4 regions of the Thermoanaerobacterium thermosaccharolyticum DSM 571 genome follow, and region 1 is predicted to be linked to each of the others. Evidence: riboswitches for the same ligand, from Rfam matches in the RefSeq annotation. Region 1 holds a riboswitch; each other region holds the start of a gene.
What was found. A riboswitch is a leader RNA that binds a small molecule or an ion and turns the genes downstream of it on or off. The one in region 1 is predicted to bind cyclic di-AMP.

Region 1 (5,576 bases):
AATAATGCATCTGCAATATCTTTCCATTTTACATAACTTTCAGGATCGTAATAGTCAGAAATAAAGCCCATCTGGTGTAATTTTTCAATTGAATCCGATTTGCTTATTTGCTTAAGTCCTATGTTATTTAATATCCCATTTGATATTGATATCGCAAATAGATTTCGTTTGTTTAAAATCAGGTCTAAATCTTCCTTGTTGGTTATAAATCCTAATTCAACCAATACTGCCGTCATGTTTGTATGATGCAAAACGTAAAAGTTAGCGGTCTTTACACCTCTGTCTACTGTATTTAAATTTGTCACTATAGCTTGCTGTATACTTTTAGCTAATTTTCCTCCAGAAATACTTCCAGGATATGAATAAGTTTCTGTTCCTTTTGCAGTAGAATCTTTAAAACTGTTACAATGGATTGATATAAAATAATCTGCTTTGTTTTTATTGGCAATGTCACACCTCTCGCTAAGTCCCAATGTAATATCTTTATCTCTTGTCAAGATTATATCTACATTATTTGCCTCTAAGATGTCTCTCAATTTAAGAGATACACTTAAGTTTATATCCTTTTCAAAAAATCCATTTCCAACAGCACCGCTATCAAGCCCTCCGTGTCCGGGATCTACAACAATCAGCAATTAAAACCCTCCTTTCACTTTAAATATTTACTTCTTCTATAATATGTTTTTGGATAAAAAAATTTATATATTGATTGCATAAAAAAATCGGATATACACTTTTGGTATATTCCGATCTATATGTTTTATAAATTTTAGTTTTACGCCACAATTATCATCTTTTGATAGTTTTGAATTATATTAAAGACTCTCTCTTCTTCCTCTATCACTCTATTATTTTCGTAGTCAAATGCGTAGCATGCTCCATTTATAACTTTCGTCTGCAGTGCACCACTTGCACTTTTATTCCCTTTAAGATGCGGCGCGTCCAATATGCCTAATTTTATCGCTAACGATAAGGTATGAGGATCTGACAGCGGATCGCTGCACAATGTATTAAGCTCTCTTATACCATTAAGTATCACTTTTGCATCGTTTATAAGTTCCTCTTTCCTCTTTAAAACATCTAAATCTTGAGTAAAATCGAACATGCCAGATAAGGTATTTTTTATTACAGCTTTTACAATCTTTACACTTTCTATTATATCATCTGGCGTTGCAGCATGATGGGCTTCACAAAAACCTACAACATGATATATATGAGGTTTTATAGCCATGGAGAGATATGCACTTGAAGCAAGTTGCCCTTTCGCCTCAAAAAGATCCTGCGGCATGCTTGCAAGCCCTGCCCTAGCCTGTCTAAACACTCTAAAGTTATCGTCCTGAAGGCTTTCAACAAGCTCTATAGATGCCAACATCTTAGCAAGATCCATTTTAGGCGATGTAGCTGGTGGAACATTAAACATAAACTGTGCTATATAGTTTTTAACACCCATTTTTTTAGCATTATATGCTGCAAGATAGCTTGCCGCCACATAAATGGCATCATGTGCATCCCTAAGTCCCCAGTGATGTGCTTCATTGACTTCTACAGGTATATTTCTGTCGGCATGCCACTTCATCAGCTTTTGGTTCTCTCTTATAGATTCTTCAACCTGTCTAGGTCCCCTGCTATCTAATACATTGTACCAGCAAAGGGGTATAGCAGCCCATGCATTGTTTATCGTATCCTTTAGCATTTTAGCCATTTTAAAAACGTCATTTGTCCCACTGTAGCATCTAAGCAATGGATAATTTCCACGCCTTGATTCATCGTAAAGTTTTTTAAATTCTTCTTCTGACCTTATTGGCACACCTCCTGCACCATCAAGTGCAGTATTATACTTTTTATCAAAAAAGTGCTCCTGTGTATTTTGATCAGGTGCTATTGATATCACATCGAGAACTTTTTCTGACGCAATCTTTTTTATGCCGGCAAGTGTATCCTTGTACGACGGCAGGCCAAAGTGATGTCTTATTACAGGATAAGGATAATTTCTTTCAATTCTATCAACTATATCCTGCCCATACTCCACTTCATCGGCTAAGACTTTTTGTCCTTTCAAATACGAAATTGTAAATTCATCACCTGAAGTTCCGTCAAAAACTTCCTCAAAAATACCTGATTCTTTGGCAACTATGCAATTTGGTTCCGTACCGCCAAATATCCATCTAATGCCATTAAGATTGTATTCTTTTATCCTGCTTTTAAGAACATCTAATATGGATTTAAGTGAATCAGGAGTCAATCTATAACTTATTCCAACTATGTCAGGTTTTCTTAACCGTATAATTTCTACAAGTTTATCAATTGGCGTTGCAGGGCCTAAAAACTGAATATCAAATCCTTCGCTCTCTGCAAGCCGTAAAAATTTATAAACGCCAGCAACGTGAACGTCATTCTCAATCGAAGCAGCTATAATTAATCTTTTCATGCGACAGTGCTCTCCTCCTTTACACCTTCTACTATTTCTTTTATTTCTGCTGCACTTTTGCCATCCAATCCTAGCTTTACTACCGTCCGCCCTATCTTCCAGTAATTTTTTTCATGCATACATGATGCCAAATGAATTATAGAATCAATAGTATGTGTCGAAACCCCTAACTGCCTTCCAATTGAAGAAATTGGGACTAAGCTCATGGGAACATCTTCAAAAATGTACCTGCAGTCTAGTGTCCTTGGTGCTAGTAATCCTTTGTATGCATCTGTATTTTGGATTGCCTCATATAAATTATCTGAAACAACACCATACGTATCTTTTAACCAATCTAACGCTGTAATTGCATTTACGCCCAATGCATGTGCTACTGCAACCCTTTCTCTATCCATTCTTTCCAATATCTTTGCAACTGATGGAGATATACCTTCCAAATAATATTGAAAGCTTCCCTCTGTAGTCTCTATTCGTGCAGAATTTAATAGTATAGGTGCCGGATGAAAAATAGAACCTATATTATTTAAACTTGTCTCTAAAACATTTTCAGCTGGAACTATCTGTGTATAAGCCAATTTCAGCAAATCAACGACGTAATTTGTCTTCCATGATGGTATAGATGCTAATGATACGACATCTTTTATTCTAAAAATTTTCCCTCTGCCATCATTCGATCTACAAGCATATATAAATGTATCTGTCTCGCTTATGACTACATTTAAATCACTTCTGGCCCTTATAATATTGTAAAACTCAATTGCTCCAAAAGTTCTTCCAGGATTTAAAACAATTATTTGCCCACTTTTTAGATATGGAAGCATTTCATATGCAACATCACTATGACCCGATGCTGGAATAGTTACCATGATTATATCTGTATCTCTTATTGCATCTTCTATGCTATCAGTAATCATATTTAGTTTAGCAAATCCGCTGACTGCCCCTTCAAGATATATGCCCCCATTATTTAAGATAGGAATCAATTTTTCGCGAGTTCTGTTGTAAAGATTAACCGTAAATCCCATTAGTGAAAGGTGTGCTGCCATTGCCTGACCGCCGTTACCAGCTCCAATGACAGAAAATGATGGTAAGTTCATCCATAAAGCCTCCTTCTATTTTTGGGTATTAAAAAAGCCATAGAGAAAATCTACAGCTTGAACCCGGTTCTAATAGAAGGCAACAACAAAACCGAATCTATCCATGCTATTTCCTCCTCTTTCAACGCTTACGAGGTTAGCTGACGGGTTAGGGTTGAAAGATAACCCTTCCATATTAAATGGATTCACCCCTGAAATTGGTTTTCCCGCTTCTTACGAATTCAGCGTTATAGCATATTATTAAACTAATTACATTATACCATATCAAAATCTCATTTGCAAATATATTAAAAAAATGTAAATTTTGTAACAAAACTGTGTCTATAAAATATGCAACTCTTTAAAAAGAGGAATTGAAATTTATAAGATATTTGTTTAAAATTAAACTAGTCTAAAAAATGGGAGGATATTAAACATGAAAATATTTGACATTAGCAGAAATGATGATTGTATCTGTGGTAGCGGGAAAAAATATAAAAAGTGTTGTATGAATAACATCGAAGAAATAAAAAAAACTTTGACAAATTCCTTGTCTAATGAGGTTAATCTTTTTTCAGATGATGTTGAGTTTATTAAAATCGTAAGTATACTTTATGGAGCAAATCTATCTGAAAAGAATAAATCTTTTAAAGCTGATAAAATTGTCAAATTGATTTTAGAGACATTCGAAACAGAAGACAATTATACAAATGATGATTACATACAATTTCTTAGAAAAATGACCAGAAATATAGCTGAAGATAAAAGATTAAAAAAAGTAAGAGTACCTGGCGACCTTTTAAAGGATATTGAAATAGGAAATGAATTAGATGTAGATAATCTCTTAAAAGAGATTGTAGAAGAAAATTTAGTTGAAGAAATTCTTTTAAGTATTGCTTTTGAGTTGCAAAATTTTAATTTTAATGAAAAAGAAATAAAGGATCTTTTTCTTTTAATACGGATATCTATATTAGATGAATATAATACATTAGTAAAAGTGGCAATAGGAGCTACTATGATTGAGATAGCTAAGGCTCTGGAAGAAATACACGCTATAAATGGTACTAAGACTATGGATAAAATCTATGACATAGCTTCGAAGTATCCATCATTCAATGAATATCTAAGCAGTAAAATGTTTGATACTATTACAAATGATTTGGCTTATGTTTTAGATGAGCGCATAGATATTCCTTTTTTCATAGTATATCTGTTTTTGCTTAAATTCTATCATAGAATTTTATCATCATTTTTATTTGACTTTAAGACACCCACTGAATTTTACGATTCATTATTTGATGAGGTATTACAAAACTTACTTTATAAAGAGCTAATTATTTATGAAAAAGCTTTAAAGACTATCCTCACGAGCTTAGAATTAAAATCTGAAAGTATAAATGACGAGAAGGTAAAAATGTCTTTTGAAAATGTTCTGTCACTTTTAAGTCTGCCTATTAATCATTGGAATATGGAAATATTTGAACAAATAATGAAAGTAAATATTTTAAGAACTTTGAATAATTTGCCTGCAAAAGTAGAGGGCATAGACAAAGAAGTAAAATTACAAGACTTAATTTCGGATGAAATCTTAGATGAATACATAGTTTACTTAAAGAAAAATGGTTTAGAACAAATAGTGGATCTATTTAAAAAAATTTACGGTGATTTAAAAAATACGATGAGTAAAATAAGCAGTGATATTCTGGCCAACTTAGATATAAAATTTTAGCGCTTCAACTCATTTGTATTAAAAAATATAATGAAAGTATATTAATCATGACCATCTGTTTTACAGGTGGTCATGATTTTAATTAATTTAATAATGATTTTCATTTTTTATTTTTACATGAACTTTTTCACATATGCCTCTATTCTTTCATCATCCCAATTGGTCGTTTCTTTTAATCCTTTCTTAATGACTTCTAAATATTCTTCTGATGGAGCTTGTTTTTTATCTCTCCAGCGTCCAGTTATCGTTTTAATTTCAATTCCATCTTTTTCAACAAGTTCTAAAATAAGGTTATACCAACCGCCTTCTTGTCTTTGGATTTCATAAAACTGCTCTTCTGTTA
Region 2 (8,859 bases), 400 kb from region 1:
AAAACACATTTAATGAATTTTTTTCATATATCTGTGGCTGCCCTTTTATTATCTCTAAAAGTTCTTCAACGATAGAGCTTTCATCAGTTCCTTTTACACAGTGCTCTGGATAATCGGCAAATTCCGCTGCATCTTTAATATGGGCATCATTTATAAACAGTATATTTTTTATGCCCATTCTGTAAGACGCATTTATCAAATTCTTTATAGGTTCTATTATGCCTCCAATTCTGGGGCTTGATAGTGAACCACTTTTGCAAAAACCATTTACCATGTCTACCACGATCAATGATACATTGTCAACATTTCCCGCATCATTTATAACTGTACTAAGCTTCATATCATCCAGGTTGCTGTAAAAGTCAAACAAATAATTTAAAAAAGGTCTTGTATTGTACAAAAAACTATCAAAATTCATTTAAGGAACCTCCTTCCATTTAGTTAAATATATATATTAATTTTATATCAAATTATATACCAAAAAAAGAGACTTTAGCCTTAAAGCCCCTTTAATTTAGACCATAAAATGTCTCCCTTGCTGACGCTACAAGTTTACCATCTTGGTTGTAAGCATCACATACAGCAACGGCAGTTGATTTCCCTAAATGAATTATCTTTCCAAATGCCTTAATCTTATCTCCAGCTTTAACAGATTTTATGTAGTTTATATTCATTTCAAGAGTAACCATATTTCTCCCCATCGTCTTTGCTGCAATTCCCATTGCCGTATCCATAAGCGAAAACAGCACTCCGCCATGTGCGATTCTAAAAATATTCAAATGTTTTTCAGAAATCATCATTTCCATTGTAACTTTACCGCTATCTAGCTCAACTATATCCATTCCAATTAGATTATGATATTGTGCATTCTTATTTGATTCAATTATTTTTTTGAATAAATCTTCGTTTATACCATTATTCCTTACTTCCAAACTTTTACCATCCTTTCATGTCTTTTTACATAATTATATCATTTTTTATCGCAAATCTTAATCTCTCTATAGCTCGGTTTTTTAACTTTACTGCACTTTGATAGCCTATTCCAATCTCATTTGCGATTTCTACTAATGATTTTCCTCTAAAGAAGTACAATGATATTATCCTTTTCTGCTTTTCCGTCAGGCTATTTAATGCATCTTTCAAATTTTTTATTGAAACGCATTTAAAAAATTCCTCTTCAGGTGATAGTCCATCGCTTTCGATCAAGTCTATTATTTCATCTTCATCATCACCAGCACTAGAATTTAAGGACAGATTAGGTTTCTTCTTTCTATGCATACCCATGAAGTAAAATTTAAGCCGCATATTGGCATAACCGATGAATTCTTTTCCTTTCTTTTCATCGAACTCCTTTATTGCTAAGATTAAAACTTCTCTTCCATCTTGAAGCATGTCATTAAAATCGTCATAAGGAAATTTTTTAGCAAGTGATATCAAAAGAGGATTAAATTTGTCTAAGATTTCGACTGTGGACTTTTCATCACCGCTTTTCGCCTTAAAGCACAGCTCATTGTAGCTTATCATTGTCTACACCTCACCAAATAGTGAGGACCGGTCCCTTTCAGTGCCGCACTGTGCTTTAATTATATTATACGAACATGTGTTTTTCTAACTTCGGCTTTTGAAAAGTCTATATATGATATTGCAAAAGTTTATTGTGAAAATTACGATATTGTGATTAAAATATGAATAATTGAACTCTGACTCAATGAATCTTCCATAAATAAAATTTTAAAAACAAAAAGAACACGTATATGTTGAAGCTAATTAACATATACGTGTTCTTTTGCTTTAGCAATATACTCTTTCTTAATAATATCTCCTTGCACCTATATAGTAAGTCCTAAACCACCCGCTAAAATCATCATATGCTGCCTTCTTTGAAGAATCGCTCATATGTATCAAGCGATTGTTTCCTATGTATATACCTTCATGCGTAGGACCATTGCCTGATGTAGAGAAAAACATTATATCACCTGGCTGTAAATCCGATAAGCTGACAGGCCTTCCACCAGCATACTGATCGTATGTAGTCCTGCCGATGCTTTTTCCTGCCTGCTTATATACGTATTGGACAAAGCCAGAACAGTCAAAGCCAGCAGGAGTCGTACCACCGTAAACGTACGGTGTCCCTAGATACCTTCCTGCAATGCTAACAATACTGAGATTTGATGTACGAACATAAGCACCTCTAGATGAAACTCCACTCACAACAGTCCTGTTTAGAACAGCCTCTGTTGCAGGTCCGACTATCCCATCTGGTGATAGACCAAATTTTTTCTGCAGTGCTATCACAGCATTTCTCGTAGCACTGCCAAAAATACCATCAATACCACCTGTGTTATAACCAAGTCGATTCAGCGTTTGCTGCAAACTAACCACTGCTTGTCCTCTTGAACCATACTTTAACAGTTCCATTGCAAACGCACTTGGTGCTTGCATAAGTGTTATTGACAAAACTACTGATGCAACTAACTTTTTGTGATTCAATTGATTCCATCCTCTCTTTATGCCTACGAGGTTAGTTGACGGGTTCGGTAAAGAGCAACCCTACCGCAAAAGCGGATTCACCCCAAAAATATCCCCCGTTCTTTCGATTAGGCATTTTTTTTAATAAATTTAATAAAAAATTTATATTTTTAATAATTACTTAATATTATACAGGCAAAATTAATCGATGTCAATTGCATACCATATTTTACCTGTAGTATAAAATTGTACATGGATATAATAATTATTGAAGTATCAAAAATGAGGTGTTAAAACATGCGTTCAATGTGGAAAGGTGCCATAAGCTTTGGTTTAGTTAGCATACCAATAAAGCTCTATGCAGCTACAGAAGACAATTCAGTGCATTTTAGGCAGCTTCATAAAGACTGTAAATCTCCTATCAAATACGAAAAAATCTGTCCTGTCTGCAATAGGCAAGTGTCAGACGAAGAAATAGTCCGAGGTTATGAATATGAACCAGGAAAATTTGTCATTATCGATGAAGAAGATTTAGAGAGAATTCCTAAGTCCACAGTTAAAACGATAGATATTCTTGATTTTACAGATTTAAATAAGATCGATCCAATCTATTTCGATAAAACATACTACATTGCTCCGGATGAAATAGGTGCAAAGCCCTACGTCCTTTTAAGGGACTCAATGAAAAAGCTAAACCGTGTGGCAGTTGCACGTGTAGTAATCAGATCAAAGCAAGATTTGGCCTGCATAAGAGTATACAATGACAACTACATGGTATTAGAAACAATGCACTTCCCTGACGAAATAAGAAGTACAAATGAACTTCCACCAATTCGCAATGTAGATCTGCACGAAAATGAGGTAAAGATGGCTATAAAGCTTGTGGATACTCTGACATCTGATTTTTCTCCTGAAAAATACGATGACAACTACAGAAAAGCCCTGATCGAAATAATCGAGTCGAAAATTCAAGATAGAAAAATTGAAATACCTGAATCGCCAAAGGAAGAAAATGTCCTTGATCTTGTAAGCGCATTAAAAGCCAGCATAGAATCGGTAAAGAGCGAAAATACACCAAAAAAAGCTAAAAAGAAAAAGGGTGCTTAAGTTTATGTCCATGATGGATGAAAAAATTCCACCTATGCTGGCAGTATCAGGCCAAGTATTTGATGACCCAGATTGGCTGTATGAGATAAAATGGGATGGTTCAAGGACTCTGGCATTCCTTTCATCTACAACGAGACTGCAGGATAGAAGACTTGTGGATGTAAGTCATCAATTTCCAGAACTCATGAAGCTAAACAAATTTATCAGGGCTAATGAAGCAATACTTGATGGTGAATTAATAGTCTTAAAAGACAATAAGCCAAGTTATAGAAGCATAATGATGCGCAAACACCAGCAAAACAAACTAAAAATAGATTTTATGAGCAAGTCTTATCCTGCCATATTTATTACTTGGGATATACTTTATGTTGATGGAAAAGAGCTTTTGAATCGGCCGTTAATTGAGCGAAAGCAAATGTTAAATAAATTTGTAAATGAATGCAGCATAATGCGAATATCAGACTTTATATTTGAACATGGTAAGACTTTATTTGAAGAAACTGATAAAAAACGACTGGAAGGTGTTATGGCCAAAAAAGCAGACTCAAAATATTACTTAGGAAAAAGAAGTAGTCTGTGGCAAAAATTCAAACACCACATAGTACTAAATGCTGTAATATTAGGTTATAGGATAGACAAAACTGCGTTAGTTTTAGGCCTTTACAACGAGGAAGACAAACTTATACACATTGGTAATGTAGAATCTGGAATATCGCAAAAAGAATTATCATCGTTTTTAGATGTCGCCAATGATCTGAAGGTCAACCCTGAATTTTACGGTCTTGGCATTAACAACGTCCAGTGGATTATGCCACTAATTGTATGTAAAGTTAAATTTATGGAGTGGTCAGAGAATTTCAAAATGAGAGCACCATCTTTCTTAGAATTTGCCTTAGATGTGAAACCTACCGAATGCAGATTCATGTAAACTAATTGAAATATGCACTATATTGATTTAAAATAAAATTATAAACGTACAAGGGGGATACTTTCAATTGGCATCAATAAATAAAAAGCGCATTTTGCTCGTACTAATTACATTTTTATTTTTAATCGCATGTCTTGTAGCGCGATTAATATGGCTACAAATTGTCATGGCCCCAAAATATTCACTGGCCGTCAAAAATCAGACAACATCTAAGATAGTATTAAAGCCACAAAGAGGAATTATTTACGATGCGAATGGAAATATCCTGGCCACTAATGTCAGCGGCGGTGATGTATATGCTGCACCAAAGAATATAAAGCATCCAGATAAAATTGCAAATCAGTTGTACAGTTTATTGGGAATGAAAAAAGATTCACTGTATAAGCTTCTAAACAATAAAAACTCGGAGTGGACTGTACTTAAAAAAAATGTTCCACTGGACAATATAAATAAAATCAAAAAGCTGAATCTTGTAGGTATTTATACTGAAGATACAAGTATTAGAAGCTATCCAGACGACAATCTATTATCGCAGACGCTTGGATTTACAGGAACTGACGGAAATGGACTTTATGGACTTGAATATTCATTTGACAAGTATCTAAAAGGCATCCCTGGTCTAGAGATAGCAAATACTGATGAAGTTGGTCACGTCATAGGACTTCCTGAAAAATTATACAAACCTGAAAAAGGAGATGATTTGGTCCTTACTGTAGATTCTGTAATTCAAGGATACGCTGAAACTGCCATTGAAAAAGCTTATGAAACATACAGCCCAGCCAATGGCATCACAGCCATAGTGATGAATCCAAAAACAGGCGATATCTTAGCCATGGCCAATATACCTGACTTTAATCCAAATGAGCCAAATAAGGTCAGCTCTCTTGACACATGGTCAAATCCGGCTGTGTCTTATCTGTACGAACCAGGCTCAGTATTTAAAGTCGTTACAGCCTCTGCGGCCCTTGAAGAATCTTTAGTCACACCAAATGAACAGTTTTACGATCCTGGATACTACATTGTGTCAGGTCACAGAATAAATAGCTGGACAAAATTAGGAAATATCGATTTTTCACAAGCAGTGGCAATGTCTAGCGATACAGTATTCATGAAGATAATCGTAGAAAGGCTTAAATTAAATACATTGTACAAGTACATAAACGCCTTTGGATTTGGAAGCCTAACTGGAATACAGCTTCCAGGCGAAGCATCAGGCATGATAATACCAGAAAAAAACGTTCACCCCGTAGATCTAGCCTCTATGTCTTTTGGACAAGGCATCGCGGTAACACCGCTGCAGATGATAGATGCCTTTTCAGCAGTAATCAACGGTGGATACTTGATGAAGCCAAATATAGTGAAAGAGATAAAATCAGGAGATGAAGTCATAAAAGAATTTAAGCCTCAAGTCATAAGGCAGGTTATATCGCAGGATACGTCAAATACAATGAAAGAGCTACTTAAAAAAGTCGTTGATGAAGGAACAGGAACAGCATGTCAAATACCAGGCTTTTCTGTCGGAGGAAAGTCAGGTACGACCGAGAATTACTCACCGGGAAAGTACACAGCATCTTTTGCGGCATTTGCACCTGTAGACGACCCTCAAGTAGCAGTTTTAGTAGTCATAAGAAATCCTACTAAAAATGGCCACATGGGTGGAGAAATTGCAGCACCTGTCGTAAAAGACATACTCTCAAACACACTAAGATATCTGATGATAAAAAAATAGCCGTGCATTGAAAATGTGCGGCTATTTAATATACAACGTCATCTACTTCTCCTTTTTTGCCTCCTGCAACTCTTACCACTACTCTATTTGGAAGGCATACTATTTGCTGGCCTTCTTTTTCTATCCAACCTGTTTTAACGCATATCTGATCTGGGCAATCAGACTCCTTCATTCTGACTTTTCCATTTTTAATTTCTACAACATTTATGTGTTTGCCATTGTGTATAGTAACCGTCTTGTCAACATTTAAAGGCAATTCTTGATATTTAGAACCATTCACTTCAATGACAACGTCAGTGCCTGTTTTATTAAAGGCTTTATAATAGGTAAAATATCCTGATATTAGAGAAATAACCAGCAACACGCCTATTAAGATTTTATCACCTATTTTCATACAGTTTAAACCTCGAATCCGTTATCTTTAACTTTCCCTTCAATCCTGATGTTGCATAGACCTTATAATCAGGTGTGACAAAAATGGCATCAACCCCAGGCATGCTTTCTATTAATTTCATTCCTTTCTCAACACCTAAAATAAACGTAATTGTAGACAATGCATCAGCATCAATTGACTTTATATTTGTAGACACTATTGTCGTACTAACAACACCACTTTCTGCAGGATACCCTGTAAAAGGATTTAATATATGATGGTATCTTTTCCCGTTTTGAATAAAATACCTTTCATAATTACCTGAAGTATCAATCAGCATGTCTTTGCCGGAAACAATTGCAAAATATTTTCCTTTATCTCCAAAAGGATCCTGTATGCCTATATTCCAATTTGAACCATCAGGCTTGGAACCATACATGTAAACACTGCTGCCGCCAAGATTTATAAGTGCATGCTTAATCCCATTTTTCTTCATAATATTTTCTATTTCATCAGCAGCGTATCCTTTAGCAATTCCTCCTAAGTCAATAGCCATACCTTGTTTTTTTAGTTTAACTTCATAGTCTTTAGCGTTTAGCAAGACATCCCTGTAATTTATATATTTCATAGCTTCCTTAATTTGGCTTTCTGAAGGCACGCGAGCATGATTTGTGCCAATTCCCCACAAATTTGCCAATGGAGCAATAGTTATATCAAAATTGCCTCCGCTTATCTTGCCGTATTTTAAAGCCGTCTTTATCACATAAAACGTATCTGAATTTACCTTAACATACTTTTTACCTGCATTTTTATTTATCTTTTCTACATCGCTGCCGGACTTTTGACTGCTCATGCGGTTATCAATTTCTTTCAATTTTTCCATCGACTCATCAACTGCTTTTTTAGCATTTTTCCCATATGCTGTAACCTGCATGACCGTATCCATCATAAAATCGGTGCGTGTATACTGCTGATTATTGTTTCCACAGGCAGTCAAAGATAGAGATATAAAAACTACCATTAAAATTGCAATGATTCTTTTAACAATTTGTTTCATATAATTATACAATCCTCTCAGTGTATCAATTTACGAAACTCCTATTTTATTATAATTTTTTTTAACAATCTATTCAAGTGAAACAATAGATGTCACTATCAACTTGTAAGATTCACTTTTTACGTATATAATTTTATTGTGAGGGGGAAGTAGACGAAATGATAAAATTCATGATAAAGATTTATATACTTTATTTAGTATTGGTAGCATTGCTTCCTACAATGCTTGGTCGTATATTCCATTACAATGTTATCTATAACAGCAGAAAAAAGAAAGTACCCTGGATAGTAATTACATTCGATGATGGGCCAGATCCAGAATACACGCCTGTACTCCTATCAATTCTTGATAAATACAATGTTAAAGCATGCTTTTTTTTATTGGCAGATAAAGTTGAAAAATATCCTGAGCTAGCAAGGGAAATCGTAAATAAAGGTCATGAAATCGGCATACACGGCTATAAGCACCATATAAACTGGTTTTTAGGACCTATTGCTACTTATAAGGAATTATTAAAATCGATTGAGATTATTTACGAAATCACGGGAAAGTATCCTTCATATTACAGACCTCCATGGGGATTATTTACAACGTTCATCTATCAGTATTCCAAAAAACTAGGTGTCAAAATAATTTTATGGAGTTATATGAGCTGGGATTGGAAAGTAAAAGACCCTGATCTAATAGTAAAACGTATTTTAAATAAAGTAAAAGGTGGAAATATTTTGATATTTCATGATAGCAGTGACAATATTGGTTCAGACAAAGAGGCCCCGGAAACAATGTTAATAGCTCTTGACAAAATTATAAGTGGTATAAAGGAAAAAAACTTAGAAATTGTTGACATAAATAAATTTATATTTTCTTAAATGGGGTATTATAAATGAAAAAAATATTTATATACTTTTGGTCTTTATGGGAATTTATTTTTGCAAAGCTGAATAGGATACACACAGTCGGAGGACACGATTCTGAAATCAGAATCGCAATCAAGAAATACAAAGGTGAGAAACTCCTGCTTAAGGATGGAACTGTGTTAAACAATGGAGATAAATTTGGTGAACTGCACTTAAACAATAAAGTCCTTACAGAGATCACATCCAGCAGCAGCTCACCTATAGCCGTTGGAATAATAGCATTAAAAAGATTTAAAAAATCTATAAAGGCATTAAAAACCTACATAGATGAGCACCATG
Region 3 (8,859 bases), 820 kb from region 1:
ACTCAATAAATCACATACGTAGACGTTGCTTATTTCTTTTTCAATTCCACCGCTTCCTGCCACAAGTGTAAATTCCGAATTCAAAATATCTTTTACTTTCAAGATTTTACCTCCTTATCACTGCCTATAACAGGCGGAATTTTAATTGACAACTTATTAATCTCTTCAGCCAATATTTTAATCCTGTCCTTCAATTTAAAGATACAGTCGTACTCACTAGCATAACCTTTAACTATGTCTTCCGCAAGGGCTCTGCAACCTGGTGATCCACATGAACCACAGTCAAGACCAGGAAGATTTTTGTATATTTCATCAATTGATTTCATCTTATCTATAGCTTTGTCTATATCATCGTCAAGATTTAAAACATCGCTTTTTTTAAGTTCTACATTTAGCATAAACTCCCTATAATCTGCTACTAAATGCTTTTTTATATTAGCTTCTTTATTAAGTTTTTCTTTTATCTTCATTATTCTATTTCTCGCTACGAAGTTATTTTCAACAGTTAATGGACCTCCAACGCATCCTCCAATACACGCCAGTCCTTCAAAAAAATCTATATCATTTAACTTTCCTAATTCTATCTCTTCAAGCACATTTATCACATTTTGGATTCCATCCACAAAAAGGCAGTTTTCCAGTGATGTGCCATAGGACTCACCACCTGCATTTGCCCAGCCAACACCAATCATTGATGAAGCATGCTCTACACTTTTATCCCGAGATCTTCTATTGTCCAAAATCATGCTGTATATATCATGCATTGAAAAAACACCGTCTATATATGATTTTTTAATGCCTATGGGGTTCTTTACGCTAGTCACTTTTGCAGCACATGGTGATATGAAAAATACTCCTATTTCCTCATCATTAAGACCTGTTTTCTTTTTTGCCTCATCTTTAGCAATTTTCCCAGCAACTTCTACAGGTGGCATAATATCTAAAATATTGTCAATCAATGATGGAAATCTCTGTTGTATAAGACGTACAATTGCAGGACATGCAGATGATATAATAGGCCTTTTAAAGTTTTTTATCTTTACTATAGTTCTGGTTATATATGAAACAATATCAGCCGCGTATGCGACTTCAAAAACTTCGTCAAATCCACATGATTTTAAAGATGCAAGTATATCTCCAATTGTCATGTCTTTAAATTGGCCGTACAGTGATGGTGCAGGAAGTGCTATCTTATATTTGTAATTTTTCATCATCTCAGTATCATCAGTCACAACGATTTTAGCATGATATGGACAAACTCTAACACATTCACCGCAGTCAATACACTTTTCCTTAATTATTTTCGCTTTACCATCTCTTACACGTATTGCCTCTGTTGGGCATCTTTTTATACAGTTTGTACATCCTTTACATCTATCTTTATCAAGAGTTACGGAATGAAAATACATTACAAACAACCACCTTAAATATTAATTGTCATGACGATTTTGGTACCATTCTCATCATGATTGACAATATCCATTACATCAGCATTTCTTTTCATATTAGGTAAACCCATTCCTGCTCCAAATCCCATCTCTATTACCTCCTTTGGAGCCGTAGAATATCCTTCTGTCATCGCAAGTTCTAAATCTTTTATGCCTGGCCCAGTATCTTCCGCTATAATAACTATTTTATCTGAATATATTTCAAAATGCATTTTACCACCATATGAATGAATAACGATATTCATCTCCGCTTCATAAGCTGCTATCGAAGCCCTTCTTACAATATCTGATGGTACAGAAAGCATCAGTAAAGTCTTTCTAAATGTACTTGACGATTCCCCTGCAGATGAAAAATCTCTTGCTTTAACATCAAAATCCATTATATATGGCTTCACGATTAAGAATCACTCCCACAATTAAGTCCATTTTTGTATAAAAGGCCACATGCAATAAAAAGAGGATAATCAGTTTTCATAATGACAATTGAAGCAGAATCAGCCATTTCCAAAATCTCACGTCCAGGTTCTTTGCCCCTTACAAACACAATACATATGATATCACCTAATACTTCTGCTGTCCTTACAACTTGTACATTTGTAAGTCCCGTTAGCAGCAATGATTTCTCATCTTTAGAAGCTAAGACATCACTCATAAGGTCTGCACCGCAAGCAGTATTAACTTCTTCTGACAATCTCTCATGTCCGCAAAGAACTTCTGCTTTTAATATTTCTCTTACTTCCGCAAGCTTCATGCTACACTCCCCTATTTCAAAGAACTCATCTTACTATAATATTCCATTATAGAATCAATAAACAGCTTCTGTGTTAAGCCATAAGCATTTCCATCATTAAGCTCAAATGAAGTTTTAATATCTTTAAAATTGTTTAAAATATGACCATTAATAGCCATTGTACTCTCTACAATTTTTTTTAAATTATTATCACTTCTTATATTATAAGGCACTTCACTGTATTTTTTAAAGTACAACTCTGTCTCATCTATATCTTTTTCACTGGCAATTCCAAAAGCTATTTTATATGACAGCTCGGATAAATGCGATAGATTATTATAAAAGCTGTTTATATTATCTAATGCAGTCTTTACATCATCTTTTGAATTTTCCTCGTAAGATATTTCATAAATAGGACCATTGTTTATAACAACAGACGATATGATACCACTTTTATTAAGTTTTAAACTTAAATTATTGGCTTCATCTTTATCAATAAAATATCCTACGCTTAAAATATATTTATCATTGCTTTTTATTGATTCCCCATAAATTCCTTTCATGATAAGCAAATTTAAATTGTAGTCTGCATCCCTTTCATTGTCGTATTCTCCTATTTTAACAAGATAATAATTTAATTGAGGCATTTTTAGAGAATAACTGTACTTAGTGCTGCTGCTTATTTTAGATAAGTAAGGTCTTATCAAAAACTGTGTTATTAAAAAACCTATTAACACAGAAACAAATATTGATAAAAATAATAAAAGAACAGCTTTTTTTAAGCTAATTTTAACATTTTTCTTGTTTTCTTCTTTTGCATACACCATAATCACCTATAAAATATATTCTACATAAATGCATAAATTCCTTTTTAAACTACTTTAAAATATTTCTTAGGACTATTTTCTCATTTTTTAATAGTTAAAGGATTTTTTTAATTCATGTCGAAATATATATAAAAAAGGAGGTTTTTGAATTGGATTATATTAATTCATTGATTGAAAGTAAATTTAATGAAATCCAATCACGGTTACCTGTAAATATAAACCTCACAAACCAGAATAATTCATTTCAGGATATTTTAAACGACTTAATAAGTGAAGGCTCTGTAAATACAAATAATTATATAACTGAAGCAAATAAGTCAGCAGATGTAAAACCAGTTAATGTAAACAAAACATCAATTGCTAATATAGCTGATTACATTAATGAAGCTTCAAAGAAATATGGAGTTAGTCCAGAATTGATAAATGCTGTCATAAAAACCGAATCAAATTACAATCCGTATGCTGTATCAAATGCTGGTGCAATGGGTCTTATGCAGTTAATGCCATCGACTGCTCAATATTTAGGAATAGACAATCCCTTTGATCCTGGAGAAAATATTGATGGAGGAACAAAGTTGTTAAGTCAACTTCTTAATAAATACAACAATACAACTCTGGCTTTGGCAGCTTACAATGCTGGGGAAGCAGCAGTAGAAAAATACAGTGGCGTACCACCATATGATGAAACAGTAAACTATATAAATAAAATCATAGATGATTTATCAAAATAAAAAAGGGTCATGCACGTTATGTGACAACCCTTTTATTATTTACTGCTTATATTTGGCATTTTTATACCTTTGTTGTGCGCTCAATATTTTCTTTCTAAGCCTTATGCTTTTAGGCGTAACCTCTACAAGTTCATCGTTGGCGATAAACTCCAAAGCCTCTTCAAGAGACATTTCTCTAATCGGTGAAAGTCTTAATGCCTCATCTGCAGTTGCGGAACGTAAATTAGTAACATGCTTTTTCTTGCATACATTGACATCTATATCCTCACTTCTAGAATTTTCACCAACTATCATACCTTCATACACTTCAACACCAGGTCCTACAAAAAGAGTTCCTCTTTCCTGCGCATTGTAAAGTCCATACGTCGTTGTTGTACCAGCTTCAAAAGCCACTAGAGAACCTCTAGACCTTGTGGGTATATCACCTTTATATGGTTCATAATCATATATGACAGACGTCATTATCCCATTTCCTTTTGTATCTGTAAGAAATTCAGAGCGATACCCTATGAGGCCTCTTGTTGGTATTTTAAATTTAAGCCTTAATGTGCCTGGTTTTAATGTATGCATGTCCATAAGCTCCCCTTTTCTAGAGCCCATCTTCTCCATAACTACTCCCATAAAGTCCTCAGGTATATCAATCGTCACAAGCTCTATAGGCTCATGCTTGACGCCATTTATCTCTTTTATAATAACAGTAGGTTTAGATACTTGCAGCTCATAACCTTCTCTTCTCATGGTTTCTATCAAAATGGATAGATGTAGCTCACCACGTCCAGATACCTTAAATGCTTCTGTCGTTTCAGTTTCTTCAACCCTTAATGCAACATTTGTTTCAAGCTCTCTAAATAGCCTTTCTCTAAGGTGTCTAGATGTAACATACTTGCCTTCTCTTCCTGCAAAGGGACTAGTATTTACTCCAAAAGTCATTGAAATTGTAGGTTCTTCTATTTCGACAAAATCAACCGGCTCAGGTTTTTCAGGATCCGCTATAGTTTCACCTATTTCTATATCGCTTATACCTGATACAGCCACTATATCACCCAGCAAGGCATCCTCAACTTGAACCCTTTTTAAGCCTTCATATTGGTATAAATTACTCAGTTTTACATTTTGTACAGATCCATCTCTTTTACATATGGCGACATTTTCACCTGATACGATTTTGCCTCTTACAACTTTTCCAATAGCGATTCTTCCAATATAATCGTCATAATCAAGTGTCGTAACAATAAGTTGCAGTGGGTCATCTATATTGCCTTCTGGTGCCGGAATTTCCTTTAAAATTGTATCAAAAAGTGGGCGCAAATCCACTGACTCATCTTTCAAATTTAACTTAGCAACCCCTTCCCTAGCAGATGCGTATACAACAGGAAAATCAATTTGATCATCATCGGCACCAAGCTCTATAAATAAATCAAGCACTTCGTCAATTACCTCTTCAGGTCTAGCATCTGGCCTATCGATTTTATTTACAACTACAATAGGCTTTAAATTAAGCTCTAAAGCTTTGCTCAATACAAATCTGGTCTGAGGCATTGGTCCTTCAAAAGCATCTACAAGTAATAATACACCGTCAACCATTTTTAGTACCCGTTCTACCTCACCGCCAAAATCTGCATGCCCAGGCGTATCAACTATATTTATCTTTACACCATTGTACCTAATGGCAGTATTTTTTGAAAGAATAGTAATTCCTCTTTCTCTTTCAAGCTCATTTGAGTCCATTACTCTCTCTTCAACTTTTTCATTTTGCCTAAAGATGCCGCTCTGCTTTAGCATGCCGTCTACTAATGTAGTTTTGCCATGATCTACATGTGCTATTATAGCTACGTTCCTTATATCATCTCTTACAAACCCCATTTAGGTTATCTCCTTCCACATAAATGCAAATTTTATACAATATATAATAATATATTAATAAACTTCAATAGTCAATAAAATGATTGCGTAGAAATTCGCAAATATTCCACTAAAAAAAGACACATCAACGTGTCTTTTCTCAATCTTTAAACAAAACTTTAGTTTATTGTATGACTCTTCTGGCTGTCGCATAGTGAGTGCTGTAATAGTCATCTTTAAGTGAACTGATCATGACCTTTCCTGCACCTGATGAGGCATGCATAAATTCTCCATTTCCTATGTATATCCCAGCATGATTTATTATGCTGCTACCTAATGTCTTAAAAAACACCAAATCACCAGGCTGTAAATTTCCTCTGTCTACATATGTGCCAACCGTCGCTTGATCATCGGCCATTCTTGGCAAATTTACGCCAACACTTTTAAAAACATATTGCGTAAATCCAGAACAATCGAATCCAGAAGGTGATTCACCACCATAGACATATTTAGTCCCTAAAAACTTCTTACCAAAGTCTATCAGCCTTAAAACAACGCTTCTATCAACATCCCCTCTAGACACTGTGCTAGATGATGATCTTAAAGAAAGGTATTGCCCATATATCCATCCAACAGTTCCATTAGATAATTTTATATTGTACCAGCCATTTTCCTGTCCAAGTACAGTGACAACGTCATTCCAATTTAATTGAGTTATTACTTTTGATGATAAACTGCCACCACTTCTGATATTTACACTATTTCCAATCACAATGCCAGTTCCAAGATTGTCTGCGTAAACATGCGTCAACATTGAAGAACCTACAAGTGTCATTCCGAAAACGGATACACCAAAAACTAATTTACTTAATCGACTATTCATAGCTAATCTCCTTCCTTTTTGCCTCCGGAGTTAGTTGACGGGTGCGGAATAAGAAGGTATCCCTACTGCTTATAGCAGATTAACCCCAAAACATGAAAAATCCTCCGTACCTAAATAGGATTCGGCAAGATTGCTAATATGTACAAGTTTCTTTTATTTTATCAAACATTATTACTAAAGTCAATGTTTTCATAATAATTTTTTAAGATTTTTTTAATATTTCCTTAATATATTTTATAATAATTTAATAAATTTGTTACAATCTATGTAAATAATCGTTATAATATAGTATAATTTTATTTAACAACACAGAAAGGGGATCCAGATGAGTCAGATAATCATACTTCAAAAAATATCAATAAGCATTATAGTAATTTTTTTAGGCTATGCAGTAAAGAAGATGAAATTTTTACCGAGTGAGACTGGAAAGGTATTAAATAACTTTATCATATATATAACTCTACCTGCCAGCATTGCAAAAGTCTTTTTTACTACAAAAGTAAACACCAATTTATTTGTTTTAACATTTTTTGGATTTATCCTAGGCATTATTACTTTTCTAATGGGATTTTTAATTTTTAAAAAAAACAAACTTAAAAAGAGAAACTAAAGGCACGCTTATGATTTCACTATGTGGGTATAACATCGGCCTTTTTGCATTTCCTTTTATTCAACAGATATATGGAAATAATGGACTTTTACACATTGCTATGTTTGACATGGGTAACTCATTTAACGTCTTTGGGATTGCTTATATTATAGCATATGCATTTTCAGAAAATGATAAATTGGATATAAAAAAAGTTTTCAAAAAAATCTTGTACTTCATTCCATTTGATACATACATTATTTCGTTTATTTTGAATATAGCTGGATTCAAATTTCCCGGCTTGATCGTTAATCTTGTAGAACAAATTTCACTGCCAAATACTACCTTAGCCCTTTTCGTAATCGGATACTTCCTTGATTTTAATCTAGATAAAGACGAAATAGTATCACTTGTAAAAGGCCTTATTATAAAGTACATACCTGGTATAATATTGTTTATTACACTGCCACTTTTCTTCAGCACAACTTCAATGACAATTAAAGCCATAATGCTAGGCTCAATAATGCCAACAGCACTAGTAGCAGTAATATATTCAGATGAGAGAAATTTAAACGTAAAACTTGCGTCCATATTTATAACATCTACAACTATTATAACTATTATATTTATGTCACTTATAATGCTAAAGTGGTAATAAACATAAAAAAAAAGCCTTAATGGCTTATTTTTTATGTAAAATATTTCTTTTTCATATTTTGGTGCGGAGGGCGGGACTTGAACCCGCACGGATAACTCCATACGCCCCTCAAACGTACGCGTCTGCCTATTCCGCCACCCCCGCGCGTCTTCATCGCTAACACAATAGTCATTATATAATGTTTTTTAATTTGTGTCAATACTTTTTTATACGACTACATAAACTTATATTACGGCAAAAAATAAATTATATTAAATCAAGCAAGAAGAAGTTTCTTGCTTGATTATATTATTCTCTTTAATTTTTTATTTTCTATTCTTCCAGGAATTCTGCCTCTTTTAGCAATAGGTTCTCCTTCTACCTCTTTAATATCCATAGTCATATCTATTGGTGAAGCGTCTGATATATAGCTTCCAACGCCAAATGCATCTGCACCACTTAATGCAAGTTCTTTTATTCTTTCAGGTGTAAGCCCGCCAGACACAATAATTTTGACGTTATTGTATCCTTTTTGATTAAGCCTCTGTCTTAGTTCATAAACGAGGCTGGCTGTAACGCCTCCCCTTTCTGACGGTGTGTCTAACCTTATTCCGTATAACCTATCACCAAGATATTCAGCAACTCTTAATGATTCCTCTATCTCATCCTTAAATGTATCAACTAAGATAGTTATTTTCTCATCATCAGGCGTTATTTCACTGTATGCTTTTGCTATAGGCAGTGTATCACCGGCAATCAGAAATGCTGCATGTGGGACGGTCCCTTTCGGTTCTTTTCCAGCAAGTTTTGCTCCTAGTATGCAGCTTGCATCATCTGCCCCACCTATAAGTGCAGCTCTTTCCATAACAGGTGCTACCGCTGGATGTACGTGTCTTGCGCCAAAGCAAAGGAGCGGTTTATCTGGAATAGCTTCTTTTAACTCTCTTGCTGCAGTTGCCCACCCACAAGAGCTTGCAAGTATCCCTAATATGACGGTCTCATATGTCCCAAATTCATTGTAAGGTCCAATGATTCTCATGATTGTTTCCTTAGGTTCAAATGTTTCTCCTTCATCTATAGACCATACTTCAATATTTTTATCTTTCAAAACACTTTTTACTTCTGGCAAGCCTGCAAAAATTCCATTTTTTCGTGCAAATATCTCTGCTGTA
Region 4 (8,859 bases), 580 kb from region 1:
TGTTGTCTATAAATAGCAAAACATCCTGATGCTTTTCATCCCTAAAATACTCTGCCATTGTAAGGCCTGTAAGTCCAACTCTCATTCTGGCTCCAGGTGGCTCATTCATCTGACCGAATACAAATGCTGTCTTATCTATAACACCAGATTCTTTCATCTCATGCCACAAATCATTGCCTTCACGGGTTCTCTCTCCTACACCTGTAAAGATTGAATATCCGCCGTGTTCTGTTGCTATATTTCTGATTAGCTCTTCTATTAAGACTGTCTTACCAACACCAGCACCACCAAAAAGCCCGATCTTGCCGCCTTTTGCATATGGCGTAAGAAGATCTATGACTTTTATGCCTGTCTCCAATACTTCTGTAACAGGGCTTTGTTCCTCAAAGCTTGGTGCATTTCTGTGTATAGATACATATTTATCTGCTTTTACTTCACCAAGGCCATCGACAGGTTTTCCAAGCACGTTAAACATTCTGCCAAGCGTTCCTTCGCCTACCGGTACAGAAATTGGCCCGCCAGTATCAAAACATTCCATCCCTCTCTTTAATCCATCAGTAGACGACATAGCGACACACCTTACTGTATTGTCACCTGTATGCTGCGATACCTCAACAATAATCTCGTCATCATTAAATGGTATTTTAATCGCATTGTTGATGGGTGGCAAATCTTCGTCAAAACGTATATCAACAACCGGACCTATTACCTGTGTTATATAACCCTTTTTCATATTAGCCTCCATTCAATATCTAAAATTTTATTTTAAAATGTAGCATAACTACATCTAAACTGATGAACCTCCAATTATCTCTGAAAGCTCCTGCGTTATAGAAGCCTGCCTTAATCTATTATATTCTAGAGTGTACTTTGCTATCATTTTATCTGCATTTGAAGTTGCACCGTCCATTGCAACCATACGTGAAAAATGCTCAGAGGCAAAAGCATTTACTAATAAGCTATATACTATACCTTTGATATATTCAGGTACCAGTAGATTAAACACTTTCGTAGGCGATGGATCGTATATCATATCGCTTAAAATTTTTACATCCTTATTACTGTTAAAATTCTTTATGTCCAACGGCAATATTTTAATCGTCCTTACTATCTGCTTTAAACCGGCCATTTCTGTATATACTGCATAAATATCATCTATAATGCCTCTGTCATATATATCTACCAACAAATCAGATATCTCACCAGCTGCAGATGTAGTAGGATTTTGAGCAGTGTATAAAAATTCTACGTCTACGTTGTAACCCTTATTCAGGAAATAGCTGCGTCCTACTTCTCCTATCACCATGAGGTTTTGTGTATCGCCATCAATGACTTCTTCAGCCTGTTTTATGACATTGTGATTGTATCCACCACACAAGCCTTTATCGCCAGTTACGACAATAACGGCTTTTTTTCTAGCACCTTTGGCCTCATGCTGTCTTTCAAAATAATGGGATGTTGCCTCACCGCTGTGAATCAGTATATCTTCCATAGTAGACTGTATTCTTTCATAGTAAGGTCTCACATTGTCTAACATTAATTTTGCTTTCCTAAACTTTGCGGCTGATATTAGATTCATAGCCCTTGTTATTTTACGGGTCTCCTTAACACTTTTTATCCTTAACTGAATATCCCTTTTCCCCATTATGCATCACCTTTCGATGCGTATTTGCTCTTATACTCCTCGATGGCTGCCTTTAATTTTTCAATTGTATCATCATCTAACTTGCCTGTCTCTCTTATAGTTTTCTTAATATCCGGATAGTTTATATCAATAAATTCCAACAAATCTTTTACAAATTTCTTTACATCTTGAAGCTCTACATCCATAAGGTATTTATTCATAACCGTATATATCATTATGACCTGATCTTCCATCGAAATCGGCTGGTACCTCGGCTGTTTCGTTATCTCGACTATCCTCTCGCCTTGCTTTAGTAAATCCAGCGTCGATTTATCAAGATCTGAGCCAAACTGTGCAAATACCTCCAGTTCCCTGTACTGGGAAAGCTCCAATCTCATTCTGCCAGATACTTTCTTCATGGCTTTTTTCTGCGCAGCACCACCAACACGTGATACCGATAGACCTACGTTTATGGCTGGCCTAATGCCTGCATAGAATAGCTCTGATTCTAGATATATCTGTCCATCTGTTATTGATATGACATTTGTCGGTATATATGCTGATATATCACCTGCAAGGGTTTCTATTATAGGCAGTGCAGTAATTGATCCCCCACCCATGTCATCAGAAAGCCTTGCAGAGCGCTCTAGTAGCCTTGAATGCAGGTAGAATACATCTCCAGGATATGCTTCTCTTCCTGGTGGCCTTCTTAAAAGGAGCGAAATCGTTCTGTAAGCTACTGCGTGTTTTGAAAGGTCATCATATACTATAAGGACATCTTTCTTGTTGTACATGAAATACTCTGCCATTGCACATCCAGCATAAGGTGCTAAATACTGCAGTGCTGCAGAATCACTGGCAGTTGATGCTACAACAGTCGTATAAGACATAGCCCCAAATTTCTCTAATGTATTTACAAGGCCAGCTATTGTAGAGGCTTTTTGCCCGATTGCAACATATATACAGTAAACATCTTTATCTTTTTGGTTTATTATTGTATCAACTGCAATAGCAGTTTTTCCTGTCTGCCTATCTCCAATTATTAGCTCTCTCTGCCCTCTACCAATTGGAATCATAGCATCTATTGCCAAGATTCCAGTCTGTAGTGGTGTATCAACAGGCTTTCTTTTTATAATAGGTGGAGCTGGATATTCTACAGGCCTTGTTCCATCGCTTTTTACAGGTCCTTTACCGTCTAGAGGTTGACCTAGTGGATTTACAACTCTGCCTAAAAGACCATATCCTACAGGTACTTCAACTACTTTTCCGGTACGTTTTACAGTAGTACCTTCTTTAATTGCTTCAGGATCGCCAAGAACTATCACGCCTACGCTATCTTCTTCTAGGTTCATAACCATCCCGTAGACGCCATTTTCAAATTCAACCATTTCGCCATATATAGCTTCATCAAGTCCATATATCTTGGCAATTCCATCACCAGCAGTTATTACATGTCCTACATCCTCTGTCTTAATGGTAAAATCAAAGTTCTTTATTTTATTTTCCAGAATAGATGTTATTTCTTCAGGTTTTATATCCATATATTCACCTTCTATTTTATAGAGTACTTTTTATCAACTTGCAGTTACAAGATTCTTGAGAAGTGTATCAAGTTTTCCTTTTATAGATCCATCAATAACTTTATTCCCTATTAATATCTTAAGCCCACCAAGTATAGACTCGTCCACAGTTGAGTTTATATAAACTTTCTTATTAAAATTTGATTCCAGTCTATTTTTGATTCTTTCAAGTGTATCAGAGTTCAATGGATGTGCTGAAATTAGAATTGCATTTATGATTCCTTTGTAGTCCATGTACAATTTGTTGTACTCATTAAATATCTCATCGAAAATTGATTCTCTGTGCTTTGATATTATCAATTTTAAAAAGTTGATTACTTCTCTGTCATAACCTTCTAAAATCGCATCGACAAAGTTCATTTTTTGTTTTAAATAGATTCCTCTATTTGTAATAATTTTGTATATTTGCTTATTTTTCAACATATTTAAAATGCCTTTAAGTTCGTCATAATACTTTTCGATATTGCCGTTTTCTTTGGCTGCGTTAAAAAGAGCACGTGCATATTTTTTCGCTATTACTTGTTCCAAGATGCACCTGCCTCCTTAACCACCTCATTGATTATTTCATCATCATCAACGTTAATATTGCCAATGGCTTTCGAAGCAGCTTCTATTATAAGATGTGACAAGTTAACTCTTAAATCGTGCATTGCTTTAATCTTCTCTGTCTCTGCTTCCTCTTTTGCCCTTTCTATTATGGCTTTCGCTTCTGTATTTGCCTCTTCTATTATCTTTTCTGCCTTTTCTTTAGCATATTTTTCTGCTCTATCGATGATAGCTTTGCCCTCATCGTCTGCTTTTTTTAATATTTCTTCATACTGTGCTTTTAAATCATTAGCTTCATGAACTTTCCTATCTGCTTCCTCCAATGAATTCCTGATCTTTTGTGACCTTTCTTCCATAAATTTTGTCACTGGTTTAAATAGAAACTTTCTCAATATCAAGTACAAAACAACAAGATTTATGATGGTAAAAATAAAAGTATACGGATTTATAAGGCTCAAATTATTACCTTCTTTCGTATCATTATGCTTTCATGAAAAATATTATCAAAAAAGCAACTAATAACCCATATATAGCAGTTGCTTCAGATAAAGCGCCACCTAGAAGTAAAAGTTGCATTATACTACCTCTTGCCTCCGGCTGCCTTGATACAGCTTCAACCGCCTTTCCTGTAGCTATACCTATACCAATTCCTGCACCAATACCAGTTATAGCTGCAATTCCTGCTCCTATTGCCAATAAATTCATTTCTCATCTCTCCTTTTATTTTTTTATTTATATTTTACACATAAATCTTTCTAATATCAATTTTTTATTATAAATTAACTTGCTTTCATTCTACAGCTTCTTCAATATAAAGCATTGTCAAAAACACAAATACTACCATCTGAAGTGCACCATCAAACAAATCGAAGTAAATGCTGAATATGGCTGGAACGACTATTGGTGCTACTTTACTTATTAAATCCATTATTATAAATGCTGCAGTAATATTGCCAAATAACCTGGCTGCCAATGACAACGGTCTTGTGAACATATCAAGTACTTTCATGGGAAAATTAATAGGCATCGGTTCAAAAAATGATTTTGCATATCCTTTTATACCCCTCGCCTTAACAGATGCAATTATGACTACTATGATAGACATAATAGCCAGTGCTGATGTGGCACTTAAATCTTTCGTTGGAGGTGTTAATCCAAATAAATCGATAGTATTTGCCAATATTAAATACAAAGCCACTGTTCCAAGATAAGGTGCAAATGATGACCAATACTCACCAAGGGCATCTTTAGTAAATGAATTTAAGCCATCTACTATAGTTTCAACAAAATTCTGCACACCTGTAGGAACAAGTTTCCAGCCTCTTGTAACGATAAGTGATGCTATAGTAAGTATGATCATTATTATCCACGTTACTACAACTGTTGTCGTCACAGGAATACCGCCTAAAATAGGGATTGTAAATACTACCGACTGTCCTATCTCCACTCGTATCACCCCTTTCTCTCATTGATAACTACAATTATAATACTTCAGAATGTAAATTTCAAATATTGTTTTCATAATTTGAAAACTTCATTATTTTGACAATTATCTATCTCTTCCGTCTTCCATTTTAATTGTGATTCAACTTATTTATATCGTCTGTTGACGCAATCACAACCAAATTATCGCCTTCCATTATTATATCGTCAGCAGAAGGAGTAATTTTAATATTATTTCCCCTTTTTATCGCAATAATATTTAAGCCAAACCTTTGTCTTAGTTTCAACTCATTCAAAGATTTGCCTATCCAGTCTCTAATGGCTATTATTTCAACGATGTTGTACTCTGGCGAGAGCTCTATAAAATCAAGTATATTCGATGATATGAGACTGTAAGCTAATTTTACTCCTGCTTCCTTTTCTGGAAATATGACTCTATCTGCGCCAATTTTAAGCAATACTTTTGCATGAAGTTCATTCTGCGCTTTTGCTACGACTGTTTTTACACCAAGCTCTTTTACCATAAGTGTAACCAAAAGGCTCGTTTGTATGTCTGTTCCAGTGCCTATTATTGCAACATCAAAGTTTCTTACACCTAAAGATCTTAGGACTTTTTCGTCTGTCGCATCAGCCTGTACTGCTCTAGTTACGCTATCTGAAATGTTCTGAACTAATTCTTCAGAACTATCTATTGCAAGCACATCACATCCAAGTGTATACAGCGTCTTTGCAACACTTGACCCAAATCTTCCTAAGCCTATTACTACAAATTGCTTTCCACTCACATTTTGACCTCCTAACCGATCAGTACATTGCCCTCAGGGTATTTCATCACCGCATTTGTATTTGCATGTTTGCGAACTAGCGCATATATAACTGTCAACGGCCCCACTCTTCCTGCATACATTGTCAATACTATTATTATCCTTCCAGTAATATCTAGATGCGGCGTCAAACCCATTGTGAGACCTACAGTGCCAAACGCTGATATAACTTCGTAGAAAATTGGCAGAAAGTTTGCTTTCTCAAATACTGATAAAAGTAAAACATCAAAAAGCACTATAAACATACTTATGCAAACAACTGAAAGTGCCCTATATACTTCATCTTTCGGAATTCTTTTGTCTAGTATTTCCGTATCTTCTCTGCCTTTTATTACTGACAACAGAGTCATTACGATGACTGCAAACGTTGATGTTTTTATACCACCACCTGTAGAACCAGGTGATGCACCTATAAACATCAATATGACTGTAAAGAAATTTGAAGCATCTGTCATCTTTGCAATATCAATGGTGTTAAATCCAGCAGTCCTAGGCGTTATAGATGCGAATAATGATGATAGTACTTTCCCTTTAAATGAAAGGTATTTCATCGTTTCAGGATTGTCATGCTCTAATAAATAAAATATTAAAGCACCGACCACGATTAAAATTGATGTCGTTATGATTACAACTTTTGAGTGTAGAGAAAACTTTTTAAAATATCTTTTATCGATTATCTCATACTGCACTGTAAATCCTAAACCGCCAAGAACGATCAATGCCATTATCACAAAATTTACAATGAAGCTTTCAGTGTACTGCGTCAAACTTTTAAAATTACCAAAAATATCAAATCCAGCATTATTATAGGCAGATACTGAATGAAATATCCCTTTAAAAATCCCTTCCCAAAGTCCGAATTGAGGAATAAACTTAAATGATAATAACGCTGCGCCAATGCCTTCAATTACAAATGTGCTTATAAGTGCATATCTTATAAGCCTAACTATACCTTGCGGTGTCAGAGCACTCATGGCTTCCTGCATAACAAGCCTTTCTTTGAAAGTTATTTTTTTACCCATTATCATAAATAAAAGGGTTGCAAATGACATAAATCCCAGTCCGCCTATTTGTATGAGAAGCATAATAACCGTCTGACCAAACCTAGACCAATATGTTCCAGTATCAACTACTACCAAGCCTGTAACACATGTTGCTGATGTTGCTGTAAACAAAGCAGTTGTAAAATCAGTCGTGTTATTATTTCTCGAGGATATAGGGAGCATTAGGACAAATGTTCCTACTAATATTACTGCAGCAAACCCTAAGGCAAGCACCTGTATCGGCGTTATAGTGCTTAAAGTATGCTGTACTTTTTGCCTTACAGTCATTTCTTCATCTCCAAATATAATGCTCAATTATTGAAATTTATTTTCCACGATCTCATTAATAGTAGAAATGCTTTATGTTTATCCAGCATCATCTTTTTTAGCAATCATTGCAATTTCCCCCCAAAAATATAAAAAACCTGAAGTCTTCAAGTTTTTTAACTTCTCCCTTAAAAGCCTACGAGGTTAGCTGTCGGGCTAGGATTTAAGAGAACTTAACCCTATTCTTTCGAATTTCGCCCCAGTTATTGGGCCCCCCGTTTCCATTGGAATTAGGCTTATTTCATTACCTTAATTATACAACCGGTACTTTTCAATAGCAAATGTCAATCACACATCATATAACTTCATTTTTAATCAAATTAACTGATATTTAACGAATACACTGAATAATTCTCCATTATCGTCATTAATCTTCAATTCTTTTATTGTCCTCAAGAATAGAATCTAAATAGGTGTAGATATTATCTACACCTGTTTTCTTCAAAGATGAAAAAGGTACAATTTTACCTTTATCGACTTCAAGTGTCTCAGATATGACATTTAGCGACCTTTGAATTTCTTGCCTATTCAGCTTATCTGACTTTGTGGCAACAACAACATAATTTAAATTTCTATGTTTTAAATAATTCATCATTAGAACATCATCATCTGTGGGCTTATGCCTGATGTCTACAAGCATTATTGCCCCTTTGAGATATTCTGAAACATTTAAGTAAGTCTCAATATTTATTGACCACTGTTTTTTCATTTCTTTTGAAACCTCAGCATAGCCATAGCCAGGAAGATCAACTAAGTAAAATGAATTATTTACAAGGTAAAAATTAATACCTTGCGTCTTTCCCGGTTTCTGACTAACTCTTGCGAAATTTTTCCTGTTAACTATGGTATTTATAAAGGATGATTTGCCTACATTCGACCTGCCTATTACAGCAATTTGTGTTAGCCCGTCATCTGGATATTGGTTTTTATTGTATGCAGCAACTTTGAGCTCTATTGATTTGATTTTCATCTGAATTCTCACCTACTAACGATATTTTTAAGACTTCATCGATATTTGACACAAACTTGAATTCCAACTTCTTCTTGACACTTTGCGGTATCTCGTCTAAATCCCTTTTATTATCTGCTGGTGCAATTATCTTAAGTATACCGGCCCTGTGGGCAGCCAAAACTTTTTCCTTTAAGCCGCCAATAGGCAATACTTTTCCGGTCAGTGTGATTTCACCTGTCATGGCTATATCACCTCTTACCGGTACCTTTTTAATGGCTGAAACCATCGCTGTCACCATTGTTATGCCAGCAGACGGACCATCTTTTGGTATTGCGCCTTCTGGCACATGGATGTGTATGTCCAGGTTTTTGTAAAAATCTTTATTTATACCCAATGTATCAGCATTAGATCTTATATAGCTGAATCCTGCCTGTGCAGATTCTTTCATGACATCTCCTAATTGCCCTGTCAACGTAAGTTTTCCTGTCCCAGGCATAGTAGTTGCTTCAACTGTAAGCGT

Region 2: linked by a shared signal. The riboswitch ahead of TTHE_RS03550 (C40 family peptidase) and the one ahead of TTHE_RS01630 (NAD/NADP octopine/nopaline dehydrogenase family protein) in region 1 are both predicted to bind cyclic di-AMP.
Region 3: linked by a shared signal. The riboswitch ahead of TTHE_RS05490 (C40 family peptidase) and the one ahead of TTHE_RS01630 (NAD/NADP octopine/nopaline dehydrogenase family protein) in region 1 are both predicted to bind cyclic di-AMP.
Region 4: linked by a shared signal. The riboswitch ahead of TTHE_RS04415 (TrkH family potassium uptake protein) and the one ahead of TTHE_RS01630 (NAD/NADP octopine/nopaline dehydrogenase family protein) in region 1 are both predicted to bind cyclic di-AMP.

Annotation. Positions count from the first base shown of each region.
Region 1 covers NC_014410.1:319,373-324,948, reverse strand. The annotation lists gene TTHE_RS01640 (N-acetylmuramoyl-L-alanine amidase family protein) at 1-635, opposite strand, end outside; gene TTHE_RS01635 (cobalamin B12-binding domain-containing protein) at 776-2,428, opposite strand; gene TTHE_RS01630 (NAD/NADP octopine/nopaline dehydrogenase family protein) at 2,425-3,525, opposite strand; cyclic di-AMP (ydaO/yuaA leader) riboswitch at 3,637-3,762, opposite strand; gene TTHE_RS01625 (SEC-C domain-containing protein) at 3,941-5,233, shown strand; gene TTHE_RS01620 (hypothetical protein) at 5,347-5,576, opposite strand, start outside.
Region 2 covers NC_014410.1:719,136-727,994, reverse strand. The annotation lists gene TTHE_RS03565 (cysteine hydrolase family protein) at 1-418, opposite strand, end outside; gene TTHE_RS03560 (PaaI family thioesterase) at 510-932, opposite strand; gene TTHE_RS03555 (sigma-70 family RNA polymerase sigma factor) at 958-1,524, opposite strand; gene TTHE_RS03550 (C40 family peptidase) at 1,810-2,490, opposite strand; cyclic di-AMP (ydaO/yuaA leader) riboswitch at 2,497-2,614, opposite strand; gene ku (non-homologous end joining protein Ku) at 2,767-3,576, shown strand; gene TTHE_RS03540 (ATP-dependent DNA ligase) at 3,581-4,504, shown strand; gene TTHE_RS03535 (peptidoglycan D,D-transpeptidase FtsI family protein) at 4,572-6,233, shown strand; gene TTHE_RS03530 (NusG domain II-containing protein) at 6,259-6,627, opposite strand; gene TTHE_RS03525 (FAD:protein FMN transferase) at 6,614-7,663, opposite strand; gene TTHE_RS03520 (polysaccharide deacetylase family protein) at 7,822-8,532, shown strand; gene TTHE_RS03515 (YkoP family protein) at 8,547-8,859, shown strand, end outside.
Region 3 covers NC_014410.1:1,132,935-1,141,793, reverse strand. The annotation lists gene TTHE_RS05525 (DRTGG domain-containing protein) at 1-102, opposite strand, end outside; gene TTHE_RS05520 ([Fe-Fe] hydrogenase large subunit C-terminal domain-containing protein) at 99-1,409, opposite strand; gene TTHE_RS05515 (ATP-binding protein) at 1,424-1,828, opposite strand; gene TTHE_RS05510 (DRTGG domain-containing protein) at 1,846-2,199, opposite strand; gene TTHE_RS05505 (SPOR domain-containing protein) at 2,211-3,005, opposite strand; gene TTHE_RS05500 (lytic transglycosylase domain-containing protein) at 3,155-3,736, shown strand; gene typA (translational GTPase TypA) at 3,776-5,599, opposite strand; gene TTHE_RS05490 (C40 family peptidase) at 5,763-6,461, opposite strand; cyclic di-AMP (ydaO/yuaA leader) riboswitch at 6,467-6,598, opposite strand; gene TTHE_RS14570 (AEC family transporter) at 6,787-7,071, shown strand; gene TTHE_RS05485 (AEC family transporter) at 7,082-7,705, shown strand; tRNA gene TTHE_RS05480 (tRNA-Leu) at 7,768-7,852, opposite strand; gene TTHE_RS05475 (nicotinate phosphoribosyltransferase) at 7,992-8,859, opposite strand, start outside.
Region 4 covers NC_014410.1:896,069-904,927, reverse strand. The annotation lists gene atpD (F0F1 ATP synthase subunit beta) at 1-733, opposite strand, end outside; gene atpG (ATP synthase F1 subunit gamma) at 788-1,645, opposite strand; gene atpA (F0F1 ATP synthase subunit alpha) at 1,645-3,165, opposite strand; gene atpH (ATP synthase F1 subunit delta) at 3,199-3,732, opposite strand; gene atpF (F0F1 ATP synthase subunit B) at 3,720-4,208, opposite strand; gene atpE (ATP synthase F0 subunit C) at 4,231-4,455, opposite strand; gene TTHE_RS04425 (F0F1 ATP synthase subunit A) at 4,541-5,197, opposite strand; gene TTHE_RS04420 (potassium channel family protein) at 5,325-5,978, opposite strand; gene TTHE_RS04415 (TrkH family potassium uptake protein) at 5,990-7,375, opposite strand; cyclic di-AMP (ydaO/yuaA leader) riboswitch at 7,506-7,634, opposite strand; gene yihA (ribosome biogenesis GTP-binding protein YihA/YsxC) at 7,755-8,357, opposite strand; gene lon (endopeptidase La) at 8,314-8,859, opposite strand, start outside.